Regions from separate parts of the Spirillospora sp. NPDC000708 genome, predicted to be linked through region 2. Evidence: riboswitches for the same ligand, from Rfam matches in the RefSeq annotation. Region 2 holds a riboswitch; each other region holds the start of a gene.
The links. Region 2 has a riboswitch for thiamine pyrophosphate ahead of ABT299_RS49610 (purine-cytosine permease family protein). Riboswitches for the same ligand answer to the same signal wherever they lie in the genome.
Positions count from the first base shown of each region.

Region 1: linked by a shared signal. The riboswitch ahead of thiC (phosphomethylpyrimidine synthase ThiC) and the one ahead of ABT299_RS49610 (purine-cytosine permease family protein) in region 2 are both predicted to bind thiamine pyrophosphate.
Region 3: linked by a shared signal. The riboswitch ahead of thiO (glycine oxidase ThiO) and the one ahead of ABT299_RS49610 (purine-cytosine permease family protein) in region 2 are both predicted to bind thiamine pyrophosphate.

Region 1 is NZ_JBEPCJ010000126.1:20,193-22,446, forward strand. Features, by position in the region: gene thiC (phosphomethylpyrimidine synthase ThiC) at 1-948, opposite strand, end outside; TPP riboswitch at 944-1,057, opposite strand; gene tsaA (tRNA (N6-threonylcarbamoyladenosine(37)-N6)-methyltransferase TrmO) at 1,148-1,570, shown strand; gene gdhA (NADP-specific glutamate dehydrogenase) at 1,648-2,254, shown strand, end outside.
Region 2 is NZ_JBEPCJ010000145.1:13,539-15,792, forward strand. Features, by position in the region: gene ABT299_RS49610 (purine-cytosine permease family protein) at 135-1,505, opposite strand; TPP riboswitch at 1,498-1,615, opposite strand; gene ABT299_RS49615 (rhodanese-like domain-containing protein) at 1,677-2,009, opposite strand; gene ABT299_RS49620 (SSI family serine proteinase inhibitor) at 2,059-2,254, shown strand, end outside.
Region 3 is NZ_JBEPCJ010000022.1:47,485-49,738, reverse strand. Features, by position in the region: gene ABT299_RS18000 (NAD(P)/FAD-dependent oxidoreductase) at 1-507, opposite strand, end outside; TPP riboswitch at 614-727, shown strand; gene thiO (glycine oxidase ThiO) at 718-1,842, shown strand; gene thiS (sulfur carrier protein ThiS) at 1,908-2,108, shown strand; gene ABT299_RS17985 (thiazole synthase) at 2,112-2,254, shown strand, end outside.

The DNA.
Region 1 (2,254 bases), on a different contig from region 2:
CTCGCACAGCTCGCGGAAGCGGGTGTAGAGGAAGTTCTCCTCGTGGTGCGCCAGGCACCACGCCGCCATGATCGACCCGCCGCGCGAGACGATGCCGGTCTTCCGCCGCGCCGTCAGCGGCACGTACCGCAGCAGCACGCCCGCGTGCACGGTCATGTAGTCGACGCCCTGCTCGGCCTGCTCGATCACGGTGTCGCGGAAGACGTCCCAGGTCAGCTCCGCCGGGTCGCCGCCGACCTTCTCCACCGCCTGGTACAGCGGGACGGTCCCGACCGGCACCGGCGAGTTGCGCAGGATCCACTCGCGGGTGGTGTGGATGTCCCGGCCCGTCGACAGGTCCATGATCGTGTCGGCGCCCCAGCGGGTCGCCCACGTCATCTTCTCGACCTCGTCCTCGATCGAGGACGCCACCGCCGAGTTGCCGATGTTGGCGTTCACCTTCACCAGAAAGCTCCGGCCGATGACCATCGGCTCGATCTCCGGATGGTTGACGTTGGCGGGCAGCACCGCCCGGCCCGCCGCCAGCTCGTCGCGGACGAACTCCGGCGCCACGCCCTCGCGCAGCGCCGCGAACTCCATCTCGGCGGTGATCTCCCCGCGCCGCGCGTAGGCGCGCTGGGTCACCGCGCCGCCGCTCGCCCGGCGCGGGCGGCGGGCGAGCGGCCCGTCGGCCGCGGGCGCGGAGCGGCGCCCGTCGTCCTCGGGGCGGGCCGCCCGCCCGTCGTACGGCTCGGTGTCGCCGCGCTCGGCGATCCACGCCTCCCGCAGCGCGGGCAGCCCCTTGCGGACGTCGGTCTCGTGGTCGGGGTCGGTGTACGGCCCGGACGTGTCGTACAGGACGACGACGTCGCCGTTGGTCAGCGGGACCTCCCGCATGGGAACGCGCACCCCCGGGCGGGAGCCCTGGAGGTAGGTCTTGCGGGCAGCTGGAACCACGGATTCGGTCATGACGACTCGATCTCTCCCTACGCCGGCATTACCCGGTCAGGTTCATGCGGTCAGCGGCCGTCCCAGCCGCTATCTCAGCCCGGTTCGCCGGGCCCCCGCGATCTGTCGTGCTCGACGGTAACCCGGCGCACCCCCGTTGCCGCAACCACCGCCGCCGGGGTAGAACGCGCCCGCGCGACCGGGCTGGGAGGATCAGGGCATGGAGAACATCCGCGATGACTTCGCCCTCACACCCGTCGGCCACGTGTCGTCCCCCCTCAGCGACCGCGCCGAGGCGCCCAAGCAGGGGACGGAGGGCGCCCCCGACGCGTGGCTGGTCTTCGAGCCGTCGTACCAGGCGGCCCTGGAGGGGCTCGGCGACGGCGACCGGATCATCGTGCTCACCTGGCTGCACCTGGCTCCGCGGGACGTGCTGCGGACCCGGCCGCGCGACGACCCGCGCAACCCCGAGACCGGCGTGTTCGCCACCCGCTCCCCGGCCCGCCCGAACCCGATCGGCCTGCACCCCGTGGAGATCCTCCAGGTCACCGGGCGGCGCGTGCGCGTCCGCGGCCTGGAGGCGCTCGACGGCACGCCGGTGCTGGACGTCAAGCCCGTTCTCGCGGGGGATACCGGCCTTTGACCGGCCCGTGCCCCGCGGTGGTCCAGACCACCGCCTAAAGTGGAGAGGCATGATCACCGTCTGAGGAAGGACCCGGCATGCCCGTTTCCCCCCGGCCGCAGAACGCGACCGGCACGCACACCGTGCTGGACAAGGCCTACGAGCGCGTCCTCGTCCGCGACCCGGGGGAGCCGGAGTTCCACCAGGCCGTCCACGAGGTGCTGGAGTCGCTCGGCCCGGCCGTCGCCGCCCGCCCCGAGCTCGCCGGCCAGGGGGTGCTGGAGCGGCTCGTCGAGCCCGAGCGGCAGATCGTCTTCCGGGTGCCGTGGACCGACGACTCCGGCGCGGTGCACGTCAACCGCGGCTTCCGGGTGGAGTTCAACAGCGCGCTCGGCCCGTACAAGGGCGGCCTGCGCTTCCACCCGTCGGTGAACCTCGGCATCGTGAAGTTCCTCGGCTTCGAGCAGATCTTCAAGAACGCGCTGACCGGTCTCGGCATCGGCGGCGGCAAGGGCGGCAGCGACTTCGACCCGCGCGGCCGCTCGGACGCCGAGGTGATGCGGTTCTGCCAGTCGTTCATGACCGAGCTGCACCGCCACATCGGCGACGACACCGACGTCCCGGCCGGGGACATCGGCGTCGGCGGCCGGGAGATCGGCTTCCTGTTCGGCCAGTACCGGCGGATCAGCAACCGCTGGGAGGCGG
Region 2 (2,254 bases):
AAAAGTTCCCACCAGGCGACCCCCGCGAAGGGAGGAACGCCACTTCAGGGGCCCGGGGACCTCGGGATCGGCCATCTCCGTCGTGCCTTTCCGGCGGGGCGCGGCGCATCCGTCGGCGCGCGGCTCCGGCAACCCTACCGCCGGGTAATACCGGGCCGGCGGGCGGCGCCCGTCCGGCCGATCAGGAGCGTCGCGGCGCCCGCGACGAGGAAGGAGAGCAGCGACGCGCTCATCCAGCTCTGCGGGGTGAAGTGCAGCGCGTCCCGCACGTGCTGCCACAGGTCCGTCCACCAGCCGATCGTCCCGGAGTTGATCAGCTGGTAGGCGACGATGCCGACCAGCCAGGCCGCGATCATGCTCCACCGGGACGGCGCGGCGCGGCTCGCGTCCCAGCCGCCGGCGCGGCCCCGGCCCAGGAAGAAGTCCGCCGCGAGCACGCCCAGCATCGGCACGAACACCGACCCGATCAGCGACAGGAAGCCCGCGTAGTCGTTGATGTCCAGCACCAGCGCCAGCACGGTGATCCCCGCGCCGAGCGCGACCGACAGGACGCGGCGGTCGGCGCGCGGCACCAGGTTCTGGATCGACACGGCGGTGGAGTACACGTTCGCGAACGACTGGTCGGCCTCCCGCAGCACGAACACCGCGAAGAACACCGCGCCCAGCGCGACGTGCAGGAACGGGTCGAACACCTTGCCCGTGTCGCCGCCCACGAGGGCCAGGGCCAGCAGCCCTAGCACGTACGCGACGATCTGGGTGACCGAGTACCCGACCGACGCCGCGCCGAAGGCCCCGCGCGCGCTCTTCGCGTGCCGGGTGTAGTCGGCGGCGACCGGCACCCACGAGATCGACACCGCCAGCGCCGCGTCCGCGCCGATCCAGAACCCGTGCCACGACCCGTGGTTCAGGTCCGGCAGCGGCTGCCGGACGAGCTGCACGTAGAAGTAGGCGAGCGCGACGATCACCGCGACCGTCACGTACCGGCGCAGCAGCCGCACCGACCCGAGCGGCCAGATCGTCAGCACGGTCGTGAGCACCCCGGCCGCGACGACGTACCCCCAGCGGGGCACCCCGTCCCACAGCTCGCGCGCCGCGTCCGCGATCACGATCAGCTCGAACGTGCCCCAGCCGATCAGCTGCGCGATGTTCAGCACCGTCGGCACGTACGACAGCCGCGCGCCGAACAGGCCGCGCAGCAGCACCATCGCCGGCTGGCCCGTCCGCGCGCCCGGCGCGGCGGCCAGGCCGAGCATCAGCCCGCCCAGCACGGTGCCGACGATCATCGCGACGATGCCCGCCGCGATCGCCAGCGTCGGCGTCCCGGCGGCATCGGGCGCGAGGACGGTGTAGGCGCCGGAGAAGGCCAGCAGGCTGACCCCGAGGTTCGCCCAGAACGCGCTCTGGTCCCAGAAGCCGAGCACCTTCGGGGCGGGCTCGTCGAGGGTGTACGGGACCTCGTTGCGCGGGCTCTCGTGCGCGAGGGTCTTCTCGACGTCGGACGTCACGGGACACGCTCCCTACGCCGGCATTACCCGGACAGGTTCATGCGGTCGGCGACGCCAGGAAGGCCGCCCTCTCAGCCCGGCTCATGGCCCGAGCTCCCGCGGTTATCGGTCGGCACCGATCGTACAACCGCCCGCAACCCCTACAAAGGGGGCGTATTTCCCGGAGGGCGGTCAGGCCACGTAGGGCTCGCCGTCCCCGCCGTTCTCCATCGGGCGGCCCGCCTCGGCCCAGCCCTTCATCCCGCCGTCCACGTTCTTCGCCAGCCAGCCCGCCTGGTTCAGCGCCACCGTCACCTGCGCCGACCGCGCCCCCGACCGGCAGATCACGAAGATCTCGCGGTCCCGCGGGATCTCCCCGGCCCGGTCGCCCAGCTGCCCCATCGGAATGTGGACGGCGTCGGGCGCGTGCCCCGCGTCCCACTCGCTCTGTTCGCGCACGTCGAGCAGGTAACCGCCCTGCGGAACGTCGGCGGCGACCACCGCCGGAACCTCGTCCCCGAAAATCATCACACCCCCATGGAACCGCGCGAAGCCCCCCCGCGTCGAATCACGCATGCGGTATCGGACGCTCATCCTCGCCTCGTCCGGGCTCGCCATGATCTTCTCACTGGCCGCCTGCGGCGACGAACACGTCAAGACCCTTCCCGCCGAGCGGCCCTCGGGCACCACCACGGTACGGCCCTCGGGCCCCTCGGCCGACAGCCTCACCATCCAGGTCAAGGCGTCGGCCCAGGCTCCCGCCACGACCT
Region 3 (2,254 bases), on a different contig from region 2:
GGTGACGGCGCAGCCCTTCTTCGCCGCGGTGGTGGCGACCTCGGCGCCGATCCAGCCCGCGCCGACGATCACGATCCGGGCGCCCTCGGTGAGGCGTCCGCGCAGGTCGCGGGAGTCGTCGATGGTGCGCAGGACGTGCTGGCGGCCGTCCCCGGGCAGCGTGACGGGCTCGGCGCCGGTGGCGATGACCAGGCCGTCGAAGGGCAGGTCGCCGGCGGTGGTCGCGACGGTGCCGCCGCCCCGGCCGTCACGGCCCGGCGCGTCGAGGCGCAGCGCGGTGGCGCGCTCGCCGAGCAGCAGCTCGCAGCGGAGCGCGTCCCAGTCGGCGTCCACGGTGGTGTCGTCGGAGTCGCCCGCCAGCACCGCCTTGGACAGCGGCGGCCGGTCGTACGGCATGTGCCGCTCCGCCGAGACGAGGGTCAGCTCGCCCTCGTACCCCTTGCTCCTCAGTGCCTCGGCGGCCCGCACGCCCGCCAGCCCGCCGCCCACGACGATGACCCTGTTCATGGGCGCCCACCCTAACCGGGGCCGCCGGAGCGCTTTTGGACGGGTGTCCAGACAGGTGCATTCGGGGTGTTGGCCGTATGGTGGGGCATAGCGGCACGTGCACAACACAACAGAGCGCGGGAGTCCGGTGCGACCGGGCTGAGAGGGCGGCTGAGCGGGCCGCCGACCGCCACGACCTGATCCGGATCATGCCGGCGAAGGGAGCGCGCATTGCGGATCGTGATCATCGGGGCCGGGGTCATCGGCCTGGCCACCGCCTGGCGGGCCGCGCAGGGCGGCGCCGCCGTCACCCTGGTCGACCCGGCGCCCGCGAGCGGCGCCTCGTCGGTCGCCGCGGGCATGCTGACCCCCGTCAGCGAGCTGAGCTACGGCGAGGAGCCGCTGCTGCGGCTCGGCCTCGCCTCCCGCGACCGCTACGGCGCGTTCGCCGCCGAGCTGGCCGAGGCCACCGGCCTGGACACCGGCTACCGCGACGACGGGACGCTCCAGGTCGCGTTCGACGCCGACGACCTGAAGCTCCTGGACGACCTGCGCGCCTTCCAGGAGAGCCTCGGCATCCCCGTCGAGGCCCTCACCGGCCGCGAGTGCCGCAGGGCCGAGCCGATGCTGGCGCCCGGGGTGCGCGGCGGCCTGCTCGCGCCCGAGGACGGCTCGGTCGACCCGCGCCGGCTCGCCCCGGCGCTGCTGGCGGCGGGCGAGCGGCTGGGCGTCCGGCTGGTGCGGCGGCGCGCGGAGGGCCTGCTGGTCGAGCGCGACGCGGCCGCCGGGGTCCGGCTGGACGACGGCGCCGAGATCCGCGCGGACCGGGTGCTGCTGGCCGCCGGGCCCTGGTCGGGCGACCTGGCGGGCCTGCCCGCCGGGACCGTTCCACCCGTCCGCCCCGTCAAGGGCCAGGTGATCAGGCTCCGCACGCCGGTGCCGTTCCTGCGGCGCACCACCCGCGGCCTGGTGAAGGGCTCGTCGGTCTACCTGGTGCCGCGCGCGGACGGCGAGATCGTCATCGGCGCCACGCAGGAGGAGCTGGGCTTCGACACGCGGGTCACCGCGGGCGGCCTCTGGGAGCTGCTGCGGGACGCCCGCGAGCTGCTGCCCGGCCTCACCGAGCTGGAGTTCGCCGAGGTCACCGCGGGCCTGCGGCCCGGTTCCCCGGACAACGCCCCGCTGATGGGCCCCACCGCGCTGCCCGGCCTCTACCTCGGCACCGGCCACTTCCGCAACGGCATCCTGCTGGCGCCGGTCAGCGCCGACGCCCTCGCGGCGATGCTGCTGGACGGCCCCGTGCCCGAGGTGGCCGCCCCGTTCTCCCCCGCCCGCTTCTCCCCCGGACCGCAGTGAGGAAGGCCGCGCAGTGATGCGGGCCGCAGTGACGAAGGTCGTGCAGTGATGAAGGTCGTGCAGTGATGAGGATCATCGTGAACGGAGAGCCGCGCGAGCTGCCGGACGGCGCGTCCGTGGCGCAGGCGGTCGCGGCCGTCACCACCGCCGCGTCCGGCGTGGCGGCCGCGCTGAACGACGAGGTCGTCCGGCGCTCGGCGTGGGAGGCGACGACGCTGCGCGAGGCGGACCGCCTCGAGGTGCTGACCGCGGTGCAGGGAGGCTGACCGGTGACACGGGACACGACGAACGACGCCGCCGCCGACGCCCTGGTGATCGCCGGCGAGGAGATCGGCTCCCGGCTGATCATGGGCACCGGCGGGGCGCCGAGCATGCACGTGCTGCGCGAGGCGCTGACCGCGTCGGGGACGGC